One region of the Vibrio sp. Vb1574 genome, then DNA from elsewhere that is predicted to be linked to it. Evidence: predicted binding sites of a transcription regulator. Region 1 holds the regulator's gene; each other region holds the start of a gene.

Region 1 (7,599 bases):
CGGTCAAGGCCTATTACTTGGCGCTGCACTAAATGAAGAATGGCAAGGCCGTGCGCGTGACGTGCTGGTTGCTGCAGGTAAACAAGGTCTCATGGTATTGGTTGCGGGTGCCAATGTCGTACGTTTCACACCATCACTCGTTATCACACAACAAGAAATTGAAGAAGGCTTGGCGAAACTGGATAAAGCGATCGCGACTTTAGTTTAAGCGCGATATCAGTTTAAACGTCAACGCAGACACCCCCGTCAAGGATCTCTGATGGGGGAATTGTTCCTACAATATAGTTAGGATCTTCTTGCATCTGGAGGGAGTATTGATGCTAGTAGTTCGCCCTATCGCGATGTCGGATTACGACGCACTGCACACTTGTGCGGTGGAGTCTGGTCACGGATTTACATCTCTACCGGTTAACGAAGAACTGTTAACCAATCGAATCAAACATTCAGAGTACAGCTTTGGTAAGCCAGATGTGGCAGAACCAGGCGATGAAGGCTACCTGATGGTTGGCTTTGACTCTGAAACGGGTGAGGTTGCGGGTACCACCGGAATCGAAGCATCTATCGGCTGGGATGTCCCATTTTACTCATATCACATTAGTAAAGTTGTGCACTCGTCGCCAAAGCTTGGCGTTAACAACGTCGTTAAACTGCTTACTTTTGGTAATAACTACACGGGTAACAGCGAAATTTGTACCTTGTTCTTGCGTGAGAAATTCCGCCAAGGTCTGAATGGTCGTCTAATGTCGAAGTGTCGTTTCCTAATGATGGCAGAGCACCCAGAGCGCTTCTCTGAAACGATCTTTGCGGAGATGCGTGGCGTTTCAGACGACGAGGGTAATTCACCATTCTGGCAATGGCTCCAAGAGCATTTCTTCTCTATCGATTTCACTCTTGCAGATTACCTGACAGGTATCGGCAAGAAAGGCTTTATCGCCGACTTGATGCCGAAACTGCCTATTTACATCAACCTGCTCAGCCCAGAAGCGCAAGCCGTGATTGGTCAAGTACATGACAACACGCGTCCAGCGCTGAAGCTGCTTGAGCGTGAAGGTTTTACCAACCGAGGCTACGTCGACATCTTCGATGGTGGCCCAACGGTTGAGTGTGATCTGCGTAATATTGAGTCGGTACGTCATTCATTCCGCGCGCAAGTCAAAATCTCTGAACATTCCAGCACACAAGACTTCTTGATGTGTAATTCATCTTTCGAGAACTTCCGTGCGACAGTCACTAAGGCGGCGTATGACGCAGAGACACAGAGCGTAATGATCGCACCAGACGTTGCAGATGCACTTTCGGTTGAAGAAGGGGATTTCGTTCGCCTTCTTCCGCAGTAACAGACGACAGAATTTAAGGATAGAAACAATGACACATTGGATTGCAGGTGAATGGGTACAAGGTCAGGGTGAAGCATTTACGTCTCTGTCGCCGTACAACCAAGAAGTGATCTGGCAAGGCAAAGGTGCAACGGCAGAGCAGGTGAACCAGGCGGTATCTGCAGCGCGTGAAGCGTTTATTGACTGGAAAAAGCGCCCATTTTCAGAGCGTGAGGCAATCGTGTTGGCTTTTGCGGAGAAAGTAAAAGAGAACAGCGAAAAAATCGCCGAAGTCATTGCCAAAGAAACTGGTAAGCCAATTTGGGAAACGCGCACTGAAGCAGCGGCAATGGCAGGTAAAATTGCCATTTCGATTCGCGCTTATCATGACCGCACTGGTGAGGCGAGCCGTGAAGCAGCAGGCAACCAAATCGTATTGCGCCACCGCCCATTGGGCGTGATGGCGGTGTTTGGTCCTTACAACTTCCCAGGCCACCTACCAAATGGTCACATTGTGCCTGCGCTACTGGCTGGTAACACGGTAGTCTTCAAACCGTCTGAGCAAACGCCATGGACGGGTGAATTGGCAATGAAGCTATGGGAAGAAGCCGGTCTGCCGAAAGGCGTGATTAACCTTGTTCAAGGCGCGAAAGAAACTGGTATCGCGCTCGCTGACGCAAAAGGCATTGATGGCGTACTGTTTACGGGTAGCGCGAATACGGGGCATGTATTACACCGTCAATTTGCGGGTCAACCGGGCAAGATGCTCGCACTAGAAATGGGTGGTAATAACCCGATGGTGATCTCTGATAAATATGGTGATTTGGATGCCACGGTTTACACCATCATCCAGTCAGCGTTTATCAGTGCTGGGCAGCGTTGTACGTGTGCTCGTCGTTTGTATGTGCCATTGGGTGAAAAAGGCGATGCGCTTATCACCAAGCTCGTCGAAGCGACACGCAATATTCGCGTAGACCAACCATTTGCAGAACCTGCGCCATTTATGGGACCGCAAATTTCGGTCGCGGCAGCCAAGTTTATTCTTGATGCACAAGCTAATCTACAGTCTCTTGGCGGTGAAAGCTTGATTGAAGCGAAAGCAGGAGAGGCGGCGTTTGTTTCTCCTGGCATCATTGATGTAACGAACATTGCTGAGTTACCAGATGAAGAATACTTCGGCCCACTTCTGCAAGTGGTGCGTTACGAAGGGTTAGACAAAGCCGTGGCGCTAGCAAACGATACGCGCTTTGGCTTATCTGCTGGTTTGGTCTCAACCGACGACCAAGAATGGGAATACTTCGTTGACCACATTCGTGCAGGTATCGTGAACCGTAACCGCCAGCTCACTGGTGCAAGTGGTGATGCGCCATTTGGTGGTCCGGGAGCGTCGGGTAACTTGCGCCCAAGCGCTTACTACGCAGCAGATTACTGTGCGTACCCAATGGCATCAATGGAAGGTCAAGAGACTGTCTTGCCTGCAACATTGAGTCCAGGTGTAGCGCTATAAGTTTTAATAATAGAGTCGCAACTATGCATTGCGGCTCACCTTGCCGGCGCATCATTTAGGTATGGGTTGTAGTGATCGTTGGCAGAACACGAAAAGTGAGCAAAGACTCGGAAAAGCGTGTTGACTGACTGGCATTTACCGTCACAGGTTGATGGTTGCTCGTTCATTATTCTGGACAACTTTTGTTGTGAACGAGCAGCCAACTTCCGCTTACCTTTAAACTCTACATCTCGTAACAAGGAGTCGTTATGACGCCCGATGTGTTATTTGAATCGCTATGGCAAGATTACATTCAACGTCTTTGCCCTTCGGCTGCTAAAGTGCATCAGCTGCTTCAAGAAGATGAGCCTCTGATTAATGATCATATAGCTTTACGTACCTTCAATATCGCGCCTCTTGGTATTGAAACTCTAGCTAAGCCATTTGTAGCTATTGGTTACAAGGCGTGTGGTGATTACGTTTTCGAAAGCAAAAAGCTGGTTGCTAAGCACTATGAGCACCCAGATCCGAAGCAACCTAAAGTATTTATTAGTGAGCTAAAAGTTGAAGAGTGCTCTCCTGAGCTACAAGAGATTGTGAAAAATTTGGTGGCACAAGTCGATGCTGACAAGCTGAACGATAGCGCATTCTTACATGGTGGACGCTTGTGGGATTTAAGCTTTGCTGATTACCAAACGTTGGCTAAAGAAAGTGAGTACGCATCTTGGCTTGCGGCGCATGGTTACGGAGCAAACCACTTCACGGTGAGCGTTAACCAGCTCAATGAATATGAAGAAGTGAAGCAGGTAAACGATCATCTGCGTACCGCTGGGTTTACCATTAATGAAAATGGTGGTGAAGTGAAGGGCACTCCTGAGGTGTTGCTAGAGCAGTCATCGACCATGGCAGATAAAGTAGCGGTTCGTTTTAGCGAAGGCACTGAAATTATCCCTGGCGGGTTTTATGAATTTGCTAAGCGCTATCCGATGGAAAATGGTGATTTGTACCCAGGTTTCGTGGCCGCTTCAGCTGACAAAATCTTTGAAAGTACGAATGGCTAAGTTTTAGGGTTAACCTGTTAAGCTTACTCATTAGTGTTCGCTGCACCCTATCTCATTTGGTCATGAGTAAATAAAAAGCCACCAATGTTGCCATTGGTGGCTTTTATAATTTTGTTCGTGTCACTCTAGTTCGAGATTAACGAGTACCGTAAACCACGATGGTTTTACCGTGAGCAGAGATTAGGTTCTGCTCTTCTAGCATCTTCAAGATACGACCTACTGTCTCACGAGAACAGCCAACAATTTGACCGATTTCTTGACGAGTGATCTTGATTTGCATGCCGTCTGGGTGAGTCATTGCGTCTGGTTGTTTTGCAAGGTTCAGAAGCGTCTGAGCGATACGACCAGTTACGTCTAGGAACGCCAGGTCACCCACTTTTTGGCTAGTTACTTGAAGACGACGAGCCATCTGCGCAGAAAGACGCATTAGGATGTCTGGGTTTACTTGGATAAGCTGACGGAACTTCTTGAAAGAAATTTCAGCAACTTCACAAGGAGATTTAGCACGAACCCAAGCTGTGCGCTCTTGGTCTTCCTCGAATAGACCAAGTTCACCAATAAAGTCTCCTTGGTTTAGGTAAGAAAGGATCATCTCCTTACCTTCTTCGTCTTTGATAAGAACCGCAACAGAACCTTTAACGATGTAGTACAAAGTTTCTGCCTTTTCGCCCGCGTGAATTAGCGTGCTCTTTGAAGGGTACTTATGAATATGACAGTGTGAAAGAAACCACTCTAATGTTGGGTCGGTTTGAGGTTTACCTAGAACCATAATATCTCACTTCCTCTGCAGGGTACGCTTGCGCTATCCATATTTTAGCTAAGCCTGAATTAGGCCTACTAGAATAAGAGCACTTTTTATATGCTGCAAGCTCTCTTGTGTTTCGGTAAGAAATAGTATCCTTTTTCGAAAACGATTTCTTGATTTTAATCGTGCCATGATTGAGATTTTGTAAGCAAAACTGTGCACATGATCACGGTATGAAAAGTAAACATCTTCGCAGGCAGGTTTTTAGCCAATTTTCCCTGTTTCGATGAGCTGTTGTAGGATAGGCCGAACTATGAGCTCCATTGCAAAGCTCATCTTACCGCCGGGTACGACAATCGTGTTGTGGCGTGACATGAATGAGCCATCAATCATGGCCAGCAGATATGGGAAGTCGACATTCTTGATACCGCGTAGGCGAATCACCACAAAACTCTCATCCAAACTAGGGATGCCTTTTGCATTAAGTGGGTTGGAAGTATCAACGGTCGGTACGCGCTGGAAGTTGATGTGAGTACGAGAAAACTGCGGAGTGATATAGTTGAGGTAATCGTCCATGGATCGCACGATTGAGTCCATTACCGCTTCACGCGAATGGCCGCGATCGCGAGTGTCACGTACGAATTTTTGTATCCACTCTAAGTTTACAATCGGCACCATGCCGATTAAGAAATCCACATGTTGAGCAACATTAACATCGCCATCGACCACGCCACCATGTAACCCTTCATAAAACAGAACGTCGCTGTTTTCGGGTAAGTCTTGCCACGGTGTAAACGTGCCTGGCATTTGATTGTAGGGAACCGCTTCGTCAAACGTGTGCAGATAACGGCGCACGCTGCCAGTGCCGTCATGCCCGAACTTACGGAAAAACTCTTCTAATCCCGGGAAGTCATTAGCTTGTGGGCCAAAGTAGCTAATGTGTCGACCTTGCTCGCGGGCTTTGCGAATTTCGATGTCCATTTCTGGGCGAGTAAAGCGATGGAAGCTATCGCCTTCAACCCATGCGGGTTTAACGTTCATCATATTGAACATTTTACGGAAGGCTTCAGATGTAGTGGTCGTGCCGGCACCGGACGAACCAGTAACCGCAATAATTGGGTGTTTAGCTGACATGACAAACCTTGTCGAAAATTACTTACCTGTAATGTGCAGTAGAGTTACTACTGCACGGTCGATATCCCACTATAGCACGTAACAATACCTTGTCATCGAGTGGGATACGGTAAAATGTGAAGGGTCTAAAATTTTGTTTTATGTTGAATATCGACGGTTTCGTGTAGCTCAGAGAACACGATAACCGCTTCACCTTTTTCCAATTGAGCTTTAACTTGATCAATTTTGTCTTGCAAAGAAACCTCGACGGTTCCGTAATCCGTTCCTTCGCGTAAGACGAATTCACGAATTAAGTTTTCCAATGTTTCCGGCGCAATGTCTTGCCATGGAATGATCATAAATACCTCTAACTTTTATGATGAGCGGCTAGTTTACTGCGTTCGTTGCTTGGATACAGCAGAAAGGTAATCTGCGGCGATACTTTCGTAATACGCGGGCAGCGCTTCCTCCAACCAAAACTTAGGTTTTAACGCCGTTCCTGTTAGGAAGCCAACATGGCCACCGTGTTCAAAGAGACGGTAATCAATGTTATCTGGCAGAACAAACTTCGGTATCACATCATCGGTCATGAACGGATCGTCTTTGGCATGGATGATCAGTGTGGGTAGCGTGATTTGCTGTAGTTTACTTAAGCCAGAGCATTGGTCGTAATAATCTTGTGCGTCTTTAAAGCCATGCAATGGTGCGGTAATCAAATCATCGAATTCATACAGCCGTGTGACACGTTTGATTGAGTTGTAGGACAGCGCCAGCTCGCCATGCAGTAGATGATGCTTTTGTAACGCGTTACGTTTCAGTGAAGAAAGCAGATAACGGCGATACACTTTTGAAAAGCCTTGTTCTATACGGTTCGCACACGCCGCTAGGTCTAAAGGCGCTGAGATAATAGTCGCTGCATTCAAAATAGGGTGGTCTTTATATTGGGCTAAATAATTCGCCAACATGTTACCGCCAAGAGAAATACCAACCGCAACTTTGGGGTTATCAGGAAAGCGTTGCTCAAGGTGCTCTAAGAAGTGGCGGGCGTCAGTCACTTCACCAGAATGATAGGCGCGAGCTTTCTTGTTTGGCTTACCGCTACAACCGCGGAAATGCATCATCACCGACAGCCATCCAGATTGAGCAAATGCATTCATTAGCCCATTGGCATAAGGGCTATAGAAGCACCCCTCTAATCCATGAAATAAAACAAAAATCGGCTTTTTTTGTGCAGGCTCTTGGGTTGGGTCCTCGCTCCACGCGAGATCGAGAAAGTCGCCATCGGATGTATCGAGGGTTTGCCAAATCGGCGTAAACAACGCTTTTTTGCGAATAAAACGCGGCAAAAGCGTTTGGAGATGCGGGTTTTTGATCCCGGCGGCTGCGAAAAATTGTGTCATACCTAACTGCTCTTATGCGGTCCTTCGGTGTCCGTTGAAGAACTTATTAATATAATCCTTTATAAAGATTATAGGTATTCTACAGAGTTATGGGCGTTTTGGTGGTTGAATGTTTGGCACCGGAATAGCAAAGGCTTGCTGCAAATGCTCCCCACCGAGTTGACGACAGTATCTCAACGTCAGTGGGTCACCATCATTTTTGAGTAGTGCAAGTGAGTTAATGCAGTCCACCAAATCCGCTTGTTGCTGCTTTTCTAGTTGCAGCTCAAACTGCAAGGTCTCACGATACAAAGCGTCATTGACTTGAGACTTAAGGTGGCGACGAAGGTCGCGAAAGGAGTGAAGTAAAGTTTCGCTCCTACCTAGACAGTCTTGCACCAAGGACCAGTCTTTTTCTTGGAAAATGAGTTGCTGCTCATCGAGCCATCTGAGCAGCAGGAGTAGGTTCACGTTACCGTGGTAGTTGTTCTGTAATGAT
Region 2 (7,599 bases), on a different contig from region 1:
GCTTGAACTGATCGTAGTTCTTGTTGCGCGTAGACTCTTGCAGTAGAGAAATGGTTTCTGGGTTGAATAGGTGCTTCTCACCACGCTGTTTCCATTGGTAAACACCACCAACATCCAGCATTTGAATTGGGATTTCGCGTTGTGGGTAACCGATGCGGTGACGGATCAGCACTTCTTTGGCGATATCATCAAGGGTTAGACCTTGGATACGAGAAACTGTACCTGTGAAGTATTTGTCTACCACGGATTTATGGATGCCCAGGGCTTCGAAGATTTGCGCACCATGGTACGACTGTAGCGTTGAGATACCCATCTTCGAGAAGATCTTCAGAAGACCGCCATTGATCGCTTTACGGTAGTTGTTGAACAGATCACGAGGGTTCGCTTCTGGATCCAACTTCTTCGTACGTTGAAGTTCAATGATGGTTTCAATCACTAGGTAAGGGTTAACCGCATTCGCACCGTAACCAAGTAGCGTTGCAAAGTGGTGCGTTTCACGCGCGTCACCAGTTTCAACCACGATGTCACACTTCGCACGTAGACCTTTACGGATCAAGTGGTGGTGCACTGCGCCAACTGCCAGCATTGCTGGGATCGCCGCGTGGTTTGAATTCACTGCGCGGTCAGTGAGTAGGATGATTGAGTAACCATCGATAACCGCGTCTTCTGCGTATTGGCAGATACGTTTTAATGCACGCTCAAGTTTGCCTTGATCTTCACTAGCTTGGAATACGATATCCAACGTTTTCGCTTGTAGGTGCTCGTTATCGATCGCACGCAGTTTTTCAAGCTCTGAGTTCGCCAGAACCGGCGATTCTAATTCGACTTTCTGACAGTGAAGTGGTGTTTCAGTCAGAAGGTTTTGGTCTTTACCCAAGTAAGTGTTCAGCGACATAACCATACGCTCACGGATCGGGTCGATCGGTGGGTTGGTTACCTGTGCGAACAGCTGCTTGAAGTAGTTAGAAAGATGTTGAGACTGATGAGATAGAACCGCAAGAGGCCAGTCGGCACCCATTGCTGATAATGGCTCTTTCGCGTCATTCGCCATTGGAACGATGATTTCGTTCACTTCTTCAGTGCTTACGCCAAACGCTTGTTGGCGGTGTAGAAGGTGTTCTGGCTTAGGTTGGCTGAACTGGTTGCTCGCATCTGGCAGCTTCTTCAAGCTCAGTAGGTTTTCTTCTACCCATTTCTCGTAAGGCTGTGCCGTTGCGATGGTGTCTTTCACTTCTTCATCGGAGATGATGCGACCTTGCTCTAGGTCTGCAACGAAGATACGACCCGGTTGTAGACGACCACGGAACTCTACGTTCTCTGGTTCAATATCCACAACACCAGATTCAGATGCCATCACTAGGAAGTTATCTTTGGTCACTGTGTAGCGAGAAGGGCGCAAACCGTTACGGTCTAGTGTCGCACCAACTTGAACACCATCAGTAAAACATACTGAAGCAGGACCATCCCATGGTTCCATGATGTTCGCGTGGTACTGATAGAACGCGCGACGTTTAGGATCCATGTTTTTGTTTTCTTGCCATGCTTCCGGGATCATCATCATCAATGCGTGTGGCAGGCTGCGACCAGAAAGAACTAGGAGCTCAAGTGCCATATCGAAGTTAGATGAATCCGAGCTGCCTTCCTGACAGATTGGAAGAAGCATGTCGATTTCAGCCTGAGTGAACAGGTCTGATTCTAGGATTGCTTCACGGGCTTTCATCCAGTTCAAGTTACCGCGAACTGTATTGATTTCGCCGTTGTGGGCAATGTAACGGAAAGGCTGTGCAAGACGCCATTTCGGGAAGGTGTTGGTAGAGAAACGAGAGTGTACCAGTGCCAGTGCAGTCACCATGGTCGGGTTTTGCAGATCGAGGAAGTACTGAGGTACTTGCTCAGTCGTTAACTGACCTTTGTACACTAATGTCTTGTAAGACATGGAGTTAATGTAGAAGTCGTCACCAATGTTCGAAACGCTTTCTAGGCAAACGCGTACGGTGTAATTACGAAGTACGTACAGTTTGCGTTCTAGCTCTTCAGGCGTGATGCCAGGGCCGCCGGAGATAAACACATGCTCAAATTGAGGCTCTGTGCTTAGAGGGTCGGCACCAATCATGGAGTTGTCGGTTGGTAATACGCGGTAGCCGATAACTTCAAGGTCTAGACGCTGTGCGTTGCGTTCTAGAATGTCACGGCATTGTTCGCGTTTGTATTCGTCTTTCGGGAAAAGAACGACACCAACACCATACTTTTCAAACGAAGGCAGTTTAATGCCTAGCTTAACGGCTTCTTCTAATAGGAATTCATGAGGTTTTTGTAACAAGATACCCGCACCGTCACCGCTGCATGGGTCACAACCTTGACCACCACGGTGTTCCATGCGAGCCAGCATATCCAATGCTTGAGTCACTACTTCATGAGATTTACGGTTTTTAAGGTGAGCAACAAAACCGATACCACAAGCGTCATGCTCCAGTTCCGGAGTGTACAGACCCTGTGGATTTTGCTCTCTATCTACCATAGATACATCCTTCCAGTTCAATGTCGACGCAAAAGTACCGGGCAGCAAATACTACCTAGACTATTGATTACGTCTTGTCCTTTATATTTATTATCGCCACCGATCTAGGTTGACCGGTCTTGATTCCTTTCCGTATCTCGCAGGAAAAGTTTTGCGAGAAAAACAATCCTTGGTGGTATCCCTTTATTTATTATCACTATCTAGTGATTTATATAGGTAGGAGTGGGATAACACCGACAAATCCCGCAGTGTGCTTTGTAATAAAAGTCACAAAAATAACGGGGTTGTGTAAGTATCCTACAATTTTGTCACTTCAGAATGCAATGAAAAACTCGGCGTTGTGACCCAATTTTTTCGTTTAATTATGCATTTTTAGTTTAACATTTACGCAACATGAACGATTTTTGCCTTTAATTATGCAAGTTTATTGATTTTGACCCGCATGATGGGTGTTTGAATTGATTAATATTGTGTGTTTTTTCTTGCAGGGATGTAATTTATTTACACAGATCGTAGTGAGATTGATTACGATTTATTGTTGGTGAGAATTTATGCAGTTACATGAGTTGGTCAATACAATCGGCCAAGATCTTCAGCGTCGATACGGTGAAAAGGTTCATAAGTTAACATTGCACGGTGGATTTAGTTGCCCTAACCGCGATGGCACGATTGGGCGGGGAGGATGTACATTTTGCAATGTGGCTTCGTTTGCAGATGAAGAAGTCCAGATAAAAAGCATTCACGAACAGTTAAAAGATCGCGCAGGTGAAATTCACAGAGCGAAGAAGTATCTCGCTTATTTTCAGGCCTACACCAGTACCTATGCAGAAGTACAAGTTCTCAAAAACATGTATGAGGAAGCACTAAAGGCTGCAGACATGGTTGGTCTTTGTGTGGGGACGCGTCCTGATTGCGTCCCTGATGCGGTATTGGATTTACTGTCGGGCTATGTACAGCAAGGTTATGAAATTTGGCTAGAACTAGGTCTTCAAACCGCCAACAATGACACCCTAAAACGTATCAATCGTGGTCATGACTTTGAGTGTTATGCCGAAATCACTAAGCGTGCGCGAACACTCGGAATCAAGGTTTGTACTCACTTAATTGTGGGTTTACCCAAAGAAACCCGCGCCGAAAATATTGAAACGCTGCAAAAAGTGTTGGCCGTGGGAACGGATGGCATCAAGTTACATGGCTTGCATATTGTCGAAGGTAGCACCATGGCGAAAGCTTGGCGTGCTGGAAAGCTAGAAGCCCCTGAATTAGAAGAATATGTTGCGATCGCCAGTGAAATGATTCGTATGACACCACCAGATGTGATTTATCATCGCGTTTCATCAGCAGCCAGGAGGCCCACGTTATTATCGCCTCTGTGGTGTGAAAACCGTTGGCTAGCGATGACGGAAATTGGTCGAGATCTCAGTGCTCATGGTGCTCAAGGGAGTCTTACGGGGAATACCTTTATCTATACTAAACCGGAATTAATAGCAGATCGCTCAATAAATAACTGATATATTTTAACCAGTGTTTTTTGAAGGTTTAAACGATGGATCAGTTACTCAATTGGCTTTGGGGTGGTCAAGGCGGTTATGGCTATGTCGTCTTGTTATTAATCGCAGGCGTGTGTGCGTTAGCACTGATCTATTTGCACTTTCAGACGTCACTTAAGAAACTAGTAACGGATTCTCCCTATCCAGTCATAGTGGTGGACACTAGCCATGCTCAGCTCTTGCTATCTAACCGGGCTGCGATGCAGTTATTAGGCATTCGCTCTTTGGGAACGGGATATTTGTATCCTGCTTTATTCGATATTCATGAGCTTGAGCAGTTTCTCGATCGCTTCTCTAGTCGTCATTTTCGTCAGCAGGCTTTTGACTGGCGACTATCTGATAGTGAATCTATTAAAGTGGAGCTGTCAGGCAGAAAGAGTTTATTGCGCAATCATCGAGTTTGGATTCTTTATGCTCAGCCATATCAAGCCACTCACCAAGAGCAGCAACAAGAACTTGCCCAATTAATCATCGCACGTTCGGCATTAGACTCACTTTCAGAGCTGATTTGTACCCAAGACCGCCAAGGCAATCTGTTAACGACCAATCGAGCATTTGATCAATTCTGGCAAGGGCGAAGGGAAGAAGCTTGCGCATCCAAGACCTTGGGTGAGATGACCAGAAAAAGCGAACGTAAATGGACAACGGATCCACAAGGTCGAAGTTGCTTACTGGAAGTCAATCAAAACTCTCTTGTTTCGCCGAGTGGTGAGCTTATCGGTACGCTGTCTATTAGTCATGACGTGACTGAATGGCACAAGATGCAACAGAATCTGCGAGATGAAATGGAGCGTCGCAAAGATACAGAGGTGGCGCTAGCGCAAAGAGATACTATCTTACAAACGATTCTGGATGCCAGTCCGGACTCTATTGGTATTTTCAATGAGAACATGGTCTATCAAGCGTGTAATCAGCCTTTTGTTAAGGCGTTAGGAATTTCAAAAATTTCTGATTTGATAGGTAAGCGCCTCCAAGACGTGATTCCTAAAGAGATGTACGCGCGCTTAGCAGACAGTGACTTAGAAGCATTACGCCAGTTAGAGCCAGTTCGATACATAGATAAAGTCGTGAGTAGTGATGGTAAAAGTACGTGGTTTGATGTGGTGAAATCGCCTTTTAAAGATAAAGCATCAGGAACGAATGGTGTGCTGATCATGGCGCGTGATATTTCTGAGCGTTATCTTGCAGAACAAAAGTTGGAAAAAGCCAACCTAGAGTTAGAAAAATTGAGCTTTATGGATAGCTTAACTCAAGTATCGAACCGACGCCGTTTCGATGAACAACTGCAGGTATTGTGGTACCACCATGCTAGAGAAAAGCTGCCGCTCACCATCATGTTATGTGACATCGACTTTTTCAAAGATTACAACGACTGTTACGGTCACCAACAAGGTGATGAAGCGTTAGTCAGTGTTGCTACCGTGTTTACACAAGTCATCAATCGTTCTTCGGATTGTGTTGCGCGTTATGGTGGCGAGGAGTTTGGTTTTATCTTGCCGAATACCACCACGGAAGGTGCGCGCAACGTAGCACAGCGTATTCATGAGAAAATTCTACAGCTTGATATGGAACACGACAGTTCAGAAGCATCTGAACGCCTTACCGTCAGTATCGGTCTGGTCTCTTACATTCCTCAGCATGGTGATGAACCCGAAATGGGCATCGCTATGGCTGACAGTGCGTTATATCAAGCTAAAGCTGATGGACGTAATCGCACTTGTATTCACCCCAGTTCTTGCTAACGCTTTGTGACCGCTTGCTCTAAGTTGATAGCTGATTGTTTAAATCACCGTATTAAACACGTTAAACTTACACAAGCCTGTGCGCTCGTTGGTTTATCTTTTTATCTCGTATCACAAGAGCAGATCGCACCGTGTGTTTTTCACTAATCAAACAGACCTAAATTGCGTTAGGTCGAGTGCATTTACCTGTTTTTCATCATCGAATGGCGCTATCTAGCCACCACCATGGAGTAGTTAATGAAACCCATGAAAAATCTCGCCCAGTATTATGTCGACTTGCTAGTCAAACTGGGGATTGTTCGCTTCTCTATTTTGCTAGCCCTTGCGCTGGTGGCATTAGCTGTTGTGGTGCAGGTAGGGATTACTTTAGCTCTCAAAGGGCGAGTAGATGATATCGACATTGTCCGTTCGGTGTTTTTTGGTCTATTGATCACCCCTTGGGCGGTTTACTTCCTCTCTGTGGTTGTCGATCAACTAGAAGAGTCTCGCCAGCGTTTAACTAAGCTGGTGTCCAAACTGAAGGACATGCGTTCGCGAGATCAAGAGCTGAATTACCAACTTCAACAAAACATTGAAAAGCTTAACCAAGAAATTGAAGAGCGTATTAAAGCGGAAGAAGCACGTGAAGAGGCGATGCAAGACCTCGAAAATGAGGTGTTCCAACGCGAACGTACTCAATTAGAGTTGGCAGAACGTACCGCATTACTGCGTTCATTTATTGATGCCTCACCAGACTTAATTTACTACCGCAATGCGGATGGTGTTTTCTCTGGCTGTAACCGCGCGATGGAAGAGCTAACGGGCAAGAAAGAGCACCAGTTAGTCGGATTAAGCCCTTGGGATGTGTATAGCAAAGAAATCGCCGAGCATATCGTTGATACTGACCAAAAGGTTTTTGCCGATAATCAAGCAATTACTTACGAGCAATGGCTCGAATACCCAGATGGTCGCAAGCATTACTTTGAGCTGCGTAAAGTGCCATTTTACAGCAAAGATGGCCGCCACCTTGGTCTCGTTGGGTTCGGTCGTGATATCACTGAACGTAAGCGCCATGAAGAGTCGTTAGAGAAAGCAAGCCGCGACAAAACTACCTTCATCTCAACCATCAGTCATGAGCTGCGAACGCCGCTGAATGGCATTGTAGGCTTAAGTCGTATGCTTCTAGATAGTCCGTTGACAGAAGAGCAGCGTAAACACATGCAGACCATCAATGTGAGTGCGATTACTCTAGGTAACATCTTCAACGATATTATCGATATGGATAAATTTGATCGCCGTAAGTTAGAACTATTACCTGCGCCACTTAACTTCGAAGACTTCGTCGCAGAGATTGAGAGTATCTCAGCTCTGATGGCGGAACAAAAAGGGTTACGCTTTGACTTAGAACGTTTAAGCGACTTGCCAAAAGCAATTGAAGTGGATGCAACCCGTCTACGTCAGGTGATTTGGAACTTGGTCAGCAACGCAATGAAGTTCACCAAGGAAGGTGGCGTTGTGATGACAGTGAGCGCGGATGTCGAAGACGATTTTGCGACCATTATTATGGAAGTGGAAGACACAGGTATTGGTATCCCAGACGAAGAGCTAGATAAGATCTTTGCGATGTACTACCAAGTGAAATCAGGCAAGGACAACCTGCATGCGGTCGGTACAGGTATTGGTTTGGCGGTATCTAAGCAACTGATCAATATGATGGATGGTGACATTACGGTTACCAGTGAGGAAGGCTTTGGTAGCACTTTTACTGTATCGATCCACGTTCCGATTGTTGAACTAGCTGAGCCAGTCA
Region 3 (7,599 bases), on a different contig from region 1:
ACCATCGAACATTAAAGGCAAGGCTTCTCCTTGCGCGCCGACCACGCTGGAATTTTGTAATACTTGAATCCAGTCTATGCCTTGCAACTGTGTGTTGAGCGCCAATGCCGACTCACCAAACAGCCCTAACTTACTGGCTAAATCCGCAGATTGCCCTTGTGCATCGAACAGAGACAGACAGATATGTCCTTTGCCGAGCTCACTACTGACAACACCAGCGATAAACGCCAATGCTTGGCTGTCCGACGATTCATCATGCGCTTGAGAATCAATAAAGCAGGCGAATTGGTAGTCGAGCTGACGAATAGCACCTTTGTGCGCCAAGCGTTCCAGCACTACCAATAGACTATCTTGGCCAGAATGAAGATTGTGATTTGTCGTCATTAAAGTAGCTCCATCTGCCCGGCTTGACTTGAGCGCGTTTCGAGTGCTTGACCATCAATCAAACGATCCATCTCTTGTAAGAACTCGAAAGTTGGTTTCGCGGCAAAAATGCCGTGGTCACTCTGCCCATCCATGCCGCGCAAGAACAAGTAATACACGCCACCGAAGTGCTGCTCATATTGATAATTCGCCAATCGGCTGCGTAGGAAACGATGCAGTGCTAACGCATAAATCTGGTACTGCAAATCGTAGCGGTGATCCGCCATCGCCGATTTCAGAGCCTCACCATGGTAGCTCGTCACATCGTCGCCAAGATGATTCGATTTCCAGTCAAGCACGTAGTATTTACCTTGATGTTCAAACACCAAGTCGATAAAACCTTTGAGCATGCCTTGAACGGTTTGGAAACCTAAATCCCCCGCTTTCGCCGACAACGGATCGTGACGTTGAATAACTCGATTTAACGCCGGCGCAGACAAAACTTCAATCGGCAGCAAAAATTCCATCTCCACCAAACGTTGCGACGGTGCTTTTTGATTCAGCAGCAAAGACTTACCATCCAACGGCGTTGCGAGTACGGTATCAATCAATTGCTGTAAAATGGGCAACCACTCTTCATCGAGCTGTTCGCTTTCCATCAAACCAAGGATGATTTGTGTATTCTCTTCCGTCGTGGCTGGCTGAGTAAATTCAATTTCCTCAAACAGGCTATGCAGGAACGTACCCGGACGCGCACCACGAGGGAAGGTAAAAATAGAACGCTCTGGCTCCACCAAATCCGTTTCGTCTTGTTCTTCAGATGAGTCGATATCAAAACCCGTAATCTCAATCGTGGCATCATGCTCGGCGTGATGAGAGCCTTGCTTGACCAAGCCAGAATAACTGGTGATGCGCCAGTTTCTATCGATAGGGTTTTGCAGTTCTTTCGCACTAAGATCGTGTATTTCTTCTTGTGGCGCTACGTACTTATCTTCGAGTTGCTGCGGCGGATCGGCCACAACGACACAATCAAGCTCGTCTTGTTGCTTTGTTAAACCTTGGTGCAAATCGTTAATGCCACCTTCTTGACCATTTTGAATCAAATAGCCAATCGCACTGCGGTGTACACCAGTTGGCTCTTTGGTCGAACGGCCATTGCGCAACGGTGAGGCACCGATAAAACACGCATAAACAGCACGCGTTAGTGCCACGTATATCAAGCGTAAGTCTTCCGCCAAACGCTCTTTGTCCGCTTGCTTCATGGACGCATCGTTGCCAGTGATATCCAGTACCGTGCGGTCATTGGCTGCATCGTAATATTTGGCTTCACTGGCTTCTCGATAGCTGAACACAAACGGCAGAAATACGAGGTCATACTCCAAGCCTTTTGATTTGTGAATAGTTACGATCTGCACTAAGTTACGTTCCGATTCTAAACGTTGGATTTGGTCATCACTGCCACCCAAACCGTTTTCCGCATCACTGATAGACTGAGCGAGCCAACGCAGCAGACCGTGATCGCTATCCAGTTCATTACTGGCGTGTTGAAGCAGTTCACCAATGTGCATTAAATCGGTAAGTACTCGCTCACCATTTTCACCCTGTGAACTCGCACCTTCTTCTAGTAATCGCTCGGCAATATGGCGTTTGCTGATCACCGCGCGCAACATCGGCAGCACACCACGTTGAATCCAAAGTTTGCGATATTCTTTGAATTCGTTTACGGCGTTTTCCCACACCACTTCATCGTTATTAAGTGCATCCAAACTTGCTGCGTCGAGGGCAAACAGCTCAGAAGCAAGACTTGCACGCAGCGCACGGTCATTTTCTGGAGTCAGCACCGCTTGCAGCAAACGCTGTAGATCCTGCGCCACTGAACTGGTAAACACACTGTCTCGGTTAGACAGGTACACGCTGGCAATGCCTTGTTCAGCCAGCGCTTGTTTGATCATTCGACCTTCACTACCTGTTCGAACCAACACCGCGATATCGCCCGCTTGAACCGCTTTCTGTTTTTCGCCATTCACCAGACACGCTTGCCCCTGTTGAGCCTGCGTCAAAATGGTTTGGATTTGGCTTGCGGTCGCCTCCGCCATCCGAGTCAAATACTCGCCTTTTGGTAGCGGTTTATCGTCCGCTTCTTGCAACCAATAAGTCAGCGCGGGTTGCTTTTGGCCACCCATAGTCCAAATGCGTTTTTCGGCATTGGGACTGTACTTAACGGGTAAGAACGGGATGTCCGAATCATAGATAAATGGACTGTCTGGCAAAGCAAATACTTGGTTTACCGCCTGCACCATATCTGCGCTAGAACGCCAGTTGGTTCCTAACGTGTAGTGGGCACTTACTTGGTTACGCGCTTTGATGTAAGTGAAAATGTCTGCGCCACGAAAGCCATAAATCGCCTGCTTGGGGTCACCGATCATAAACAAACCACATTCTGGGTTGTTCAGATAAATACGGCTGAAAATACTGTATTGAAGCGGGTCGGTATCTTGGAACTCGTCAATCATTGCGACAGGATACAAAGTACGAATACGCGCCGCTAAAAGCTCGCTTTCGTCCGTATCGATAGAAGCAGAAAGTTGCGTTAGCAAATCATCGAAAGAGAGCCACTGTTTTTGATTTTTCGCGTTGGCCAGCATCACACGACAATGCTCAATCGCATGAGCAAGCAGTGGCGCTTTTAAGCTGATTGGATTAGCAAGAAATGTTTCAATGGCTTCAAATACCGCGTGCTGCGGCGCACTGCCTTTCGGTGTTTTTTCCAACAAGACGTTTTGCGCGAATTTCTCCAGCTTGTCTGGATAATCGTAACCTGTGGTTTCCGTTGCTGCCCAAGCGTTTACCGCCTCCAACCACGTCGGCAGAGACTTTTTGGTATAGCTACGTTTGTTAATATCTGAATCTGAAATCAGCGTGAAGAAGTCATCTTGGCTTTCTCGCCACTGTGCTTTTAATTCATCAATTTTTTTCAAATTTTCAGTATGAAGATCAGCCAAACTGCCTTTCATTGCTGGAACAGAAAGGCTTAACGGCGCGCCGGTTAAGTAATTGCTGATGTCAGACAACAACGCAGATGGAGAGCCCCATAGCTGGCGAATTTCTCCAGCCAAGGTAAATGGCAACGGGTAGAAATTGCGGCGCCAGTAATCGGCTACAACTTGCGCTTTTAGGTGACTTTCATCGGTCACAAACTCGTTATTAAATCGGCTGCCAGATTCAAACGCATTTTGCGTTAGCATACGTTGGCAAAAACCGTGAATGGTGTAGACCGCCGCCTCGTCCATCTGACGCTCTGCCTGCAATAAAATTTCTGCGGCTTGCTTGTGATCGTCAAACTCATTAAGCAAAGGTTGGATCACCGGATCGGAACTCTGTCCACGCGCAAACGCGATTCGCGCATCATGGATTCTTGCCCTGATACGATCGCGTAATTCCGCAGTTGCCGCTTCGGTAAAGGTTACGACCAGAATTTGGTCGACCGTAAGCGGTACGCGATGTCGAGCTTCCGCGCTGCCGTGACCAAGCAAAAGGCGCAGATATAAACCTGCAATAGTGAAGGTTTTACCTGTACCTGCTGATGCCTCGATTAACCTCGCACCGTGCAGAGGAAACGTCATCGGTTCTAGTGGCGTTGGTTGAGGTTGCTCTGTGCGGTCTAACGTATGTAGAGGACACTCTGCACCTGACATTTGATCCATAACGCTGAATCTCTCCGGATTATTTACTAGGACGTATCACCTAATAAATGTGATCTATAGTTAAAAATTCTATTAATATGTTTAACAAGTTGGATAATTTAGAGCTTTGTGAGATCTTTCTCACGGTTATCCATAAGACGTACCGTTAGTATGCGCCCCACGAGATAAGCCAAACCTTTTGGCGGCACAACTCAAATGAATTAAACAAAAGTATCATGGTCCCTCTGACCTTGTGGCCGTACAGCGAACGCCCTACAAAAAATAATGATTTTCTGGCGGCCACCCTACTCTTCCTTCTCTTTATCCAACTGTCTTTATTACGCTTTTACGTCATCAGTGTCTTGAACCGCTAAGCGCGCACCTTGCAAAACTAATGCTGTCAGCAAACGAACTTCTGAGGCCAACTCATCATTCCAAGCAGGCCAAATTCGAGAGATGTACGCATTACTGCCTTCGCCCGGGCTCATGAAGCCATCATTGAATGCGTCAGCCATTTTCTTCAAAGATTTCTCTTCGTCATCGACCCACTGACCACGGCTAAAGCCCGCTTCAACACAAGCCAACGCCGTTTTCGGGAAATAAGGCAAAGGCTTAGTCATGCCTTCGAAGAACAAGCGAACCAATTCAGTCAGTAGCTGTTTGGCATACTGCGCATCGGCAATTTCTGGGTAGATCAAATGCAGCGCGCCTTCTTTACGATCGTAACCAATGATGTGAGTTTTCTTAGCATGACCCGACGCCGACATGGCAAGGTGATCGATCCACGCTGCAAGGTAATCCTGCGATCGAATCTTACCGCTTCGATAGCGAATCAAACCGGATTGGTAGCATTGAGTTAGCCAACCTGTTAGGCGAACGTTTTTCTCTTCGCCTTCATTTCGCTCAAACAAGGAATCAAACGTCAGGTCGATTTCCAAATCGTCTTGAGGCGCACCAGATAAAAACGCCAGTTTATCCACCAGCTCTTCCGCCTGAACTCGGTTGGTTTCAAACTCGATATCACCAAACGCCCCCACCGGCAGTTTGCCTTGCGCGCGCTGTTGACTCATAAAGTGTTTAAGCACCTCTGTTTTTTTCTCTGGCTGCATCAATGTCGCTTCAAGCAAGGTTTCTAACAGCTCATCACGCATTTGATAGCTTTCCAAACCACCTAAAACAAAGGGTTCGTCGTCTTCCATCACCGGTAGTGGCGGTTCAAAGGTTACTTTTAAACGACGATTGAAAAAATACTGCACAGGTAAGCGCCAGAAACGTTGCAACTCGACTAAGTCGAGCTCAAGTGGGAACGTCGCTCCTAACAGATAGTCGTCTAATGCCCGATTAAAATCACGACGAACATAGCCTTGCGATTGACTACTTTGAGTCAATGCCGCTGGAATCCACTCTTTCGCGTAGCTGGCGTGCATGCCTTGGAACGCACTTGGGCTAAACGGCACCATGGCGTGGGTATTCACCAACGCATTTAATAAGTTGTCGCCAGACTCATCAACGGGCAACGCTTCATCACCACTTAAACAATAGTTTTGGTGGCAGTATTCCATCAGCTCAGAAACCAGAACCGAAGGCACTCGCTCGGTATTGTCTTGGATTGAACGGCCAACATAACTGATGTAGAGCGTTTGTTGTGCAGACAACATCGCTTCGAGGAATAGGTAACGGTCATCATCTCGGCGCGAACGGTCGCCCGGTTTGGTTCTTCCTGTCATCAAGTCAAAGCCTTCTGGCGGCATGGAGCGTGGGTACACGCCGTCATTCATCCCCAGTAGACAAACGGTTCTAAACGGAATAGAGCGCATCGGCATCAGGGTACAAAAGTTCACTTGACCAGCAAGGAAGCGCTGGCTGACTCGTGTGCCAGATAATTTGTTTTGAAGGTATTGGCTGATGATCGACGGAGATAACGCATCATCAAATGCGGCATCAGCTAATTGCTCTTTGAGTTGGCTGAGCGTATCGCGAATGGATTTGAGCGCCATTTCGCCTTCTAACTCAACTGAGAAGAAGTCATCCAGCAGTGAAACCAAAGTCTCTCGCCAACCATCAATAGTCTGAACATGAGAAAGTTTGCTTCGATAAGTGCTAATTTGTTGGATAAAGTGTGCCAACTTGCCCGCCAGCTCTGCGCCCATGCCTTGCACTTCGTTGTACGGAGACAAACTGCCTTGCTCGGTTTCAAACAAACCTGCGGATTCTGGCATCGCGTAGCCAAGCAACATGCGTTGAATACCAAATTGCCATGTGTTTTGACGGGTTTCCGGCAGTTCAAATTCGCGTCCGGTATTGGCATCCAATCCCCAGCGAATCCCCGATTCCTCAACCCATTGTTTGGCTTGTAAAAAATCATCTTCGCTGAGTTCAAAACGCTTTAATATCGCCGGAGTTTCCAGAAGTTCGAGTAGTTCTGATGCCAAACAGCGCGTATTGGGTAAGTTCACCAACTGCATAAATGCGGCCAGAATTGGGCTCTCTTGATCGGCGGTTCGGTCAGAAATCGAATAGGGAATAAAACGCTCACCCGGCGCGTTACCAAAGACCGCCTGAATCGCAGGGCTGTAAGCGTTGATGTCCGCGACCATCACGATAATATCGCGCGGTTTTAACGTTGGGTCAGCATCGAACATCGCCAATAGTTGATCATGCAGCACTTCCACTTCGCGCATCGGGCTGTGACAAGCGTGTAGGCTCAGTGATTTATCACCCAAGCTAACCACTTGTTTGTGATGACTGTTTTCAATCTGTTGGTCATCTTGATGTTCTTCAAGATTGAGAATATCCGCTTGCAATTGATGGAGCAGACTGTCGCGCTCAACATCAACAAAGGCTTCAATTTCATGAGATTCCAGCTGAGACAACAGATACATATTGTCGCGCCCGAGTTTACCCATGGACGCCAACAGACTGTTTCCGACCACATCGGTGTGCAGCTCATCGATCACATTATCTTCCAGTGATCCTTTCAGTTGCTCAGTTTCACCTTGCACTTCCGAGTGATCGTCCTGCCACACAACGTGCTGACGATGTTTCGCCGCCAAACGAGCCAGATATTTGCGATCTCGAACTTCACCCCAGTAATAACGACAAGGGTTAGTGAACATCAGATGCACGTCGATGTGTTCGCCAATTGCTTTTAGCGCATCCATATAGCGAGGCGGCAACGAAGAAATGCCAAAAACAAACAAACGCTTGGGTAAATGGTCAAAATTGCCGTTAAAACTCGCTAACGTGTCGATAAAGTGCTCATAAAGGTTGGCACGGTGATATGGAGACTGCCCTAACGACACAGTGTGATCATACAACGCTTGCCATAAGATCGGCTGCCACGGATGCTCATCTTCCAACTCTGCCACACTCTTCCCGGCTTCCCAACTTGCGATCCATTCCGGACGATACACCAAGTAACCATCGAAAATATCGGCAATTTTCTCAGCCAGCTGATACAGCTTAGAGTGGTCACTGTCATCTTTGAGGTACTGCGCTAACGGCGAAAACACCTCTTGGTTGAGAAGCCCCGGAAGCAAATGCATCAACTTCC
Region 4 (7,599 bases), on a different contig from region 1:
TTCTTACCCACCTTATCCATACCGAAAAGCATCACGCCTAAAAACCCCGCTTCGAGGAAAAACGCAGTAAAAACTTCATAACCCATTAGCGGGCCCAGGATTGGGCCTGTTTTGTCGGCAAACACGCTCCAGTTAGTACCGAATTGATAGCTCAACACGATGCCACTCACCACACCCATACCAAAACTGATGGCAAAGATTTTGAGCCAGTACTTATAGATTTGCATGTACTGTTTGTTGCCCGTTTTTAAGTACAAGCCCTCTAATACAGCGAGATAACTTGCCAAACCAATCGTAAAAGCTGGAAAAATAATGTGGAAAGAGACAGTAAAGGCAAATTGGAATCTAGCTAGGTCAATGGCGAGTGTGTCCATGAGCGGTCCCTTTTTCGTTGGATAAACTGTTCGCCGGATTTAAAGAGGAGACAGAAGAGTGGCGAACAAGGTGAAATACGAAGAAGGAAGACGAAGAGATTAAAAAACGATCGCTTTTTACACATGTGCGTACCATCTTTTAGATAAAGGAGGAGCGTTATGAGCCTTAAACATTACTTTGAGAAAGCGACACCTAAGTTTGGTCCAGGTGGGAAGTATCACAAGTTCTACCCACTTTTCGAAGCTGTCGAAACCATTTTTTACACGCCTGGTAAGGTAAACCAGGGCATGACTCACGTTCGAGATAGCATCGATTTAAAACGTATTATGATCATGGTGTGGCTGGCGGTCTTCCCTGCCATGTTCTGGGGTATGTACAACATAGGCCAGCAAGCGAGTGATGCCTTGTTGTATGGAATGGATCAAGCCTCAGCTCAGCAAGCGCTTGTTTCTTCATGGCAACTGAGTTGGGTATGGGGCTCGTTAGATGCGGTTTCACAAGCGGGGTGGGGAAGTAAAATGTGGCTTGGTGCTACTTACTTTCTTCCAGTTTATGCGACGGTGTTTATCGTTGGTGGTTTCTGGGAAGTTCTGTTTGCTATTGTGCGAAAGCATGAGGTAAATGAAGGCTTTTTTGTCAGCTCTATACTCTTTGCGCTGATCCTTCCTCCGACAATTCCACTATGGCAAGCGGCTTTAGGTATCACTTTCGGTATTGTTGTGGCGAAGGAGATTTTTGGTGGTACTGGACGAAACTTCCTAAATCCAGCTTTAGCAGGGCGCGCGTTCTTATACTTTGCCTATCCTGCCAACATGTCCGGTGGTGCCGTGTGGGTCGCGGCTGATGGTTACTCTGGCGCTACTCCACTCAGCCAATGGTATGAAGGAGGGCAAAGTGCTTTGATAAATAATATGACGGGAGAGCCAATTTCATGGGGAGATGCTTTTGTTGGTAATTTACCAGGCTCGATGGGTGAAGTCTCCACGTTGTTGATCGCACTAACAGGCTTGGTTCTCATCTTTATGAAGATTGCATCGTGGAGAATTGTTGCGGGCGTGTTGGTCGGTTTAATCGGAGCTTCATTACTATTGAATGCGATCGGTTCAGACTCTAACCCCATGTTCTCCATGCCGTTCTACTGGCACTTCGTGATTGGTGGGGTTGCGTTTGGTACCTTCTTCATGGCGACAGACCCTGTCTCGGCAGCTTTTACCAATAACGGGAAATGGGCATACGGACTATTAATCGGCGTGATGACGATTTTTATCCGAGTGCTGAACCCGGCTTATCCAGAAGGCATCATGTTAGCGATTCTATTTGCTAACTTATTCGCGCCACTTTTCGATTACCTAGTCAAAGAAAGTAATATCAAACGCAGAATGAAAAGGGCGAGACCTTCTTAAAATGAGGGTGACCTCACTGAAAATTGATTGAAAACTGCACTATATTGAAAAGGTCAGAGACATGGGGTTTCTGACTTTTTATTTTTATCAGGAGGACGAAGACGATGAGAATAAAGGATATTCTCGATAGCCGTTTGGTGCTGTCGTTCTGGTATAACCTAGACTACTGCTTGTCTCTTCTTAGTAAAATCTCTTCTCGTTGATTTCCTCAATGCAATCGCATTGAAAAGCATTCTATCTATTTGTTTTTTAGTCTTACGTGAAACTGCGTAGGGCAATGCGTATAAGGAAATTAACAATGAAACGTATTCCAGAACCTTTCCGTATCAAAATGGTTGAGCCAATCAAAATGACGACTTTGGCAGACCGTGAAGTCGCGTTAAAAGAAGCGGGCTATAATCCATTTCTTCTTCGTAGTGATGATGTTTATATCGATTTGCTGACTGACTCTGGCACTGGTGCCATGAGTGATAATCAGTGGGCTGGCATCATGATGGGGGATGAATCCTATGCGGGGAGTCGAAATTACTACAACCTGTGTGATGCAGTGGAGCACTTCTTCGGTTATAAGCTCACCGTGCCTGCACACCAAGGGCGTGGTGCCGAGCAAATTTTGTTCCCAGCTTTGATTGAGCGTATGCGTCAGGTGCGTGGTGGCGAAACGCCAGTATTTATCTCGAACTACCATTTTGATACCACAGCGGGTCACATTGAACTCAATGGCGGTAAAGCGATTAACGTGGTAACGGAAGAAGCATTCGACACCACTACGCCTTATGATTGGAAGGGCAATTTTGATATCGATAAGCTGGTGGCAACAATTGAAGCGCACGGTTCGCATAACATTTGTGCAATTATCACCACGATTACTTGTAATAGCTCCGGTGGTCAGCCTGTGTCGATGGAAAACATGCGCAGTGTGTACGAGATTGCAACCAAGTACGATATTCCAGTGGTGATTGACTCGGCTCGTTACTGTGAGAACGCCTACTTTATCAAGCAGCGTGAAGGGGGTTACGAGAATAAATCGATTCTGGAAATCATCCGTGAGATGTACCAGTACGGTGATATGCTCACCATGTCAGCTAAGAAAGACCCGATGGTAAACATTGGTGGCATGTGTTGTATTCGTGATCATAAGGAGTTGTTCCAGGCGGTGCAGACGCGCTGCGTACCCATGGAAGGATTTGTAACATACGGCGGCATGGCTGGGCGTGATATGGAAGCGCTCGCTCGCGGTTTGTATGAAGCCGCGGATGAGGATTTTCTTCACTATAGAATTAGCCAAGTTCAATACTTAGGTGAGCGCTTACGTGAAGGCGGTATTCCGATTCAATACCCAACGGGTGGTCATGCGGTGTTTGTGGATGCCGCTAAGATTTTGCCACATATTCCAGCGGATCAGTTTCCTGCGCAGGTATTGTGTAATGCTTTGTACTTGGAAGCGGGTATTCGAGCAGTAGAGATAGGATCGTTGCTGCTTGGTAGAGATCCGGAAACGGGTAAACAAAAAGTGTCAGAGCTTGAGTTGATGCGTTTGACCATTCCACGTCGTGTCTACACAAACGATCATATGGATTACATTGCGGATGCGATTATCGAACTGAAAAATCGTGCACATGAGTTAAAAGGGCTCACTTTCGAGTACGAGCCACCAGTGCTGCGCCACTTTACTGCTCGATTTAAAGAGATCGATTAACTCAAGTTTAAATCTAGATAAGCAAAAGGCCGCGAGTTTCGCGGCCTTTTTCGATTCGTTTATTTCTTAGCGTTACAGTTACGCTAACTCTAATGTGATGCGAACGAACTGGTCGTCTTGATACTGCACTTCATAATTGAAGGTACCACTGGCGTAAATGCTGCCAAGGAAAAGTGAGCGTTGACTCATCGGTCCGCGGAACAGCATCGAAATAGGAGCGATTAGGGCGTTATTATCATCGAAGTGCTGATTTAAGTTCTCAGAAAGCACACACAGCAAACAGCCGTGTTGGTCGTGAGATAAGTCGACGTCTTCCGGTCGCGATAATAACACGGTAGTCCCCAGTTTCTTCTCAATCTCGTTGATCAGCAGCAAGTAGCTATCTAGATCGGGTTGAGGATTTCTGGGTTTGTCTGCACCGACGCAGCGCTCGAGTAATTCTTCCAGATTTCCGTTCTCACCTTTTGCCTGCTGAGTCAAAGACTTTAACGGCTTTTTAATCAGCTTATAGCGATTACTCTTCAGTTTTGGTTTCAGCCATTTCTGAAGTAAGTCATTACGTTCTTTAAGGGAGAGGCCATGCGAGGACGCGTGAATTTTAAAGTGCAGGTGTAATAAAGCGTGAACCGCAAGCTCACTCAGAAGTTGATTAGCATCTGTAGACTGTCTTGCCTGCTTAGAACTTTGCATTACACTCGAACAAAATTAGGGAAGAAGGATAATGGTGCCGAGAGAGGGACTCGAACCCTCACACCAAAGGCACTAGCACCTCATGCTAGCGTGTCTACCAATTTCACCATCTCGGCATCATGATGCTCTGAATACTCAGAGGCCTCGAAAGAAGCAACGCGAATTGTATAACCAAAATCCACCTGTTGGCGAGAGCAAAATGACGAATTTTGGCTCTTTCGAGTTTGATTGCATATTTATTGGTCACTTTTATGTTTTTTACCATCAACGCCTATCCTTATGCCCTTACTTTTATTAATAGTATGACGACAAAAGAGTACTTTTGCCTAAATTTTGAACGCTTGAACGTTTGCGTAAATAAATGTGATGAATATCTCTTTTTGTTGGCTATACTTGCGTCCCGTTTAAGCGGGAATTAGGGTTTAGTTGTTCAGGACCCTTACCCATACAAGCCGTCACATGGAGCAGGCCAAGCAACATGCTCGCCAGCAGTGAATGACCCCACGGACCGGACCAGCTACGTTCAATTGCTTGTATAAGGTAAAAATAAGATGTCGAACTATTCGTTCTGTCTACATTCTGGATCTAAAAGTGAGTTATCACTCGCTGCGTTGTCCCTTTCTTCTGCCAATTCCTTTGGCTCTTTTTTCTTTTTCAACGTTTAGTAGGTCCAGCTCATGAGTGTTCTATTTAGTCTATTTGGTATTGTTGCACTGCTAGGTTGTGCTTTCCTACTTTCTGAGGGTCGTTCTTCCATTAATTGGAAAACTGTATCTCGCGCCTTGATGCTACAAATGGGGTTTGCTGCGTTAGTGCTCTATTTCCCGTTGGGTCAAGCGGCGCTGGCGAGTTTAAGTAATGGTGTCGCGGGGCTACTCAGCTTTGCTGATGAAGGGATTAAATTCCTCTTTGGTGACCTCGCTTCTTCTGGCTTTATCTTCGCTATCCGTGTCCTTCCTATCATCATCTTCTTCAGTGCTCTTATCTCCGCCCTTTACTATTTGGGCATTATGCAAAAAGTGATTCAATTTATTGGCGGCGCTATCCAGAAGTTCTTGGGTACGAGTAAAGCAGAGTCTTTGGTTGCAACAGGGAACATTTTCTTATCTCAAGGCGAGTCACCACTTCTTATTCGTCCATTTCTTTCTAACATGACTCGCTCTGAACTGTTTGCCGTGATGGCTGGTGGTATGGCTTCAGTGGCGGGCAGTGTGCTTGGTGGTTATGCTGGTTTGGGTGTCGACCTCAAATACTTGATCGCGGCAAGCTTTATGGCAGCACCAGGTAGTTTGATGATGGCAAAAATCATCGTTCCTGAGCGTCAAACGCCAAGCGATTACAACAATATTGAGCTAGATAAATCAGAAGAAAGCAACGTAATTGATGCGCTAGCAAGCGGTGCCATGGGCGGTATGAAAGTTGCCGTTGCTGTTGGTACCATGCTTATCGCTTTCGTGAGTGTTATCGCGATGGTGAACACGGGGCTAGAAAACTTGGGTGAGATACTTGGTTTCTCTGGCGTAACGCTACAAGCGATTTTTGGTTATTTGTTTGCACCTCTAGCGTGGTTGATTGGTGTGCCAAGCCACGAAATTCTAGCTGCGGGTTCATACATTGGTCAGAAAGTGGTGATGAATGAGTTTGTTGCGTTTATCGATTTTGTGCAGCACAAAGCGACACTGTCTGAGCATACTCAAATTATTATCACTTTTGCGTTGTGTGGTTTTGCGAACATTGGCTCAATTGCGATTCAGTTGGGTTCTATCGGCGTGATGGCACCTGAGCGCCGCAAAGATGTTGCAAGTCTAGGCCTAAAAGCGGTTGCTGCTGGTACACTCGCTAACCTGATGAGTGCGTGCTTAGCGGGCATTTTTATCTCTCTCTAATTTAGATTGAAGATACACACTAAAAACCCGCCTAAATGGCGGGTTTTGTTATTTCTAAGGCTTGGGCATTAAGCCGTAAGGTATCGATTTAAAAGCCTCTGGGTGCTCTTGATAAGTTGGCGCTTTATGTACCCCTTTCCAATCGAGCAGCATGATGGCTAGTACGTTACGGTGTTCGCCGTACTTGAGATCAAAGTTACCGTCGACCGACGGAATCATCCCTTTTTCTGCGTTGATTGCGTGACGAATGGCTTGGCGGGTTTTCTTTACGACCGGATCATGGTCCAAGCCTGCTAACAAAAACGAAATGCCGACTTCCGCAATCACGTCTTCTTTGGCGCGCAGTAGGATAGTGTCGATATTGTTGCGAAAGTAATCATAAATCCATTGGTGTTTCTTCTCGCTTACTCGCTCCTGATAATACTGTGAATCGGCAAAGATGATGTGCGTCATACCATAAAGTTTGTTCCAATACTGCTGAGCTGAAAGCATCTTATCTTTATCGTCGGGGTAGGTGTCACGGAAGGTTTGAGTGAATTCCTCGACCACATCTTGCTCTCCTAACTGACGAAGCCAGTAGACTTGGTTTGCAAGCTGAGCTGCCCATGCTTCTATCATCTCTTTGTCCGTAACGTAACGCGAGAAATCGTAGCGCCTAATAATTTTTCTCAGCGTTTTGTCTTGTTTATGCTTTAGGCCGTATTCGTTTGCTCTTGCCATTGCGCCAAGCAAATCCACACCAAGATAAAGGTACTCAGGATGGTGTTTAGTCACGGTATAGCGTCGCTGCCCTCGTTCGGTTTCTTTCTCTTGATACGTGGTCAGCCTTTGAGATGAATAGAGAATGATGTCTTCTGGTTCAACGACTTCATTAGCAAATTGGTTTAACCGGCTGGCTACTTGTGCCATGTCGGTCCAAATGGCAGCGTGATATTTCTCATCTAATGTTTGGCGGTACATGCGTAAGCCAAAATGGCCCTCTTTAAACGCCGGGAAAGTGAACAGTTCTTGTTCGTAGGTACTACGAATCAACTGCGCTGATTGAGTATTATCGAGAAGCGGTACCTCTTCCTGTGATGCCTGAGCTGCAAAGGTAAGTGAGCAAGAGAGTAAGACCGCTAAGCTAAGAGGTTTAATACGCATAAATCCATTCCCTATGAAGTCCTGAACCTAAACCTACCATCAATATTAATTGAGAATGTAAAAGCTGAGTCAATAGTTAAAAATTTGCCTAAAAGTCAGGTTGATACGTTCATCTTTGGTTTTCGCGGTTTTTGGTACGCAGTGCTTCCAGTGATGCTGTAGCTCGCCAGCCATAATCAGTAAGGAGCCATGAGAAAGCTCATATTCAATCTCAGTTTTACAATGTAAATTTCTAAGCAAAAATCGACGTGTTTCACCTAAGTTCAAAGATGCGATAACAGGGTTTCTACCTAACTCTGGTTCATTATCTTGGTGCCAGCCCATTGAGTCTTGGCCGTGTCGATATAAGTTAGCGAGAACAGAATTAAAAGTGACATCAGCAACTGATTCACAACGCACTTTG

Evidence for each region. The regulator CRP, encoded in region 1, controls carbon source genes, mostly activating them, when cyclic AMP is high. The targets are predictions, from matches to a motif close to TGTGANNNNNNTCACA.
Region 2: gltB (glutamate synthase large subunit) is a predicted target of CRP. The motif match lies at 2,775-2,790, and genes of this name have one in related genera.
Region 3: recB (exodeoxyribonuclease V subunit beta) is a predicted target of CRP. The motif match lies at 4,177-4,192, and genes of this name have one in related genera.
Region 4: R7O12_RS07775 (NupC/NupG family nucleoside CNT transporter) is a predicted target of CRP. The motif match lies at 4,758-4,773, and genes of this name have one in related genera.

Annotation. Positions count from the first base shown of each region.
Region 1 is NZ_JAWOTC010000031.1:33,084-40,682, forward strand. Features, by position in the region: gene R7O12_RS17070 (aspartate aminotransferase family protein) at 1-208, shown strand, start outside; gene astA (arginine N-succinyltransferase) at 318-1,337, shown strand; gene astD (succinylglutamate-semialdehyde dehydrogenase) at 1,366-2,823, shown strand; gene R7O12_RS17085 (DUF1338 domain-containing protein) at 3,072-3,863, shown strand; gene crp (cAMP-activated global transcriptional regulator CRP) at 4,000-4,632, opposite strand; gene R7O12_RS17095 (phosphoribulokinase) at 4,873-5,742, opposite strand; gene R7O12_RS17100 (YheU family protein) at 5,868-6,080, opposite strand; gene R7O12_RS17105 (hydrolase) at 6,114-7,121, opposite strand; gene R7O12_RS17110 (TIGR02444 family protein) at 7,209-7,599, opposite strand, start outside.
Region 2 is NZ_JAWOTC010000043.1:24,984-32,582, forward strand. Features, by position in the region: gene gltB (glutamate synthase large subunit) at 1-2,518, opposite strand, end outside; gene R7O12_RS19810 (TIGR01212 family radical SAM protein) at 3,070-4,029, shown strand; gene R7O12_RS19815 (diguanylate cyclase domain-containing protein) at 4,065-5,810, shown strand; gene arcB (aerobic respiration two-component sensor histidine kinase ArcB) at 6,048-7,599, shown strand, end outside.
Region 3 is NZ_JAWOTC010000001.1:125,317-132,915, forward strand. Features, by position in the region: gene recD (exodeoxyribonuclease V subunit alpha) at 1-384, opposite strand, end outside; gene recB (exodeoxyribonuclease V subunit beta) at 384-4,058, opposite strand; gene recC (exodeoxyribonuclease V subunit gamma) at 4,385-7,599, opposite strand, start outside.
Region 4 is NZ_JAWOTC010000007.1:109,462-117,060, reverse strand. Features, by position in the region: gene R7O12_RS07800 (cytochrome ubiquinol oxidase subunit I) at 1-374, opposite strand, end outside; gene R7O12_RS07795 (NADH:ubiquinone reductase (Na(+)-transporting) subunit B) at 534-1,778, shown strand; gene R7O12_RS07790 (tryptophanase) at 2,077-3,477, shown strand; gene R7O12_RS07785 (DUF2913 family protein) at 3,556-4,167, opposite strand; tRNA gene R7O12_RS07780 (tRNA-Leu) at 4,200-4,283, opposite strand; gene R7O12_RS07775 (NupC/NupG family nucleoside CNT transporter) at 4,845-6,053, shown strand; gene R7O12_RS07770 (DUF3541 domain-containing protein) at 6,108-7,196, opposite strand; gene R7O12_RS07765 (alpha-ketoglutarate-dependent dioxygenase AlkB family protein) at 7,266-7,599, opposite strand, start outside.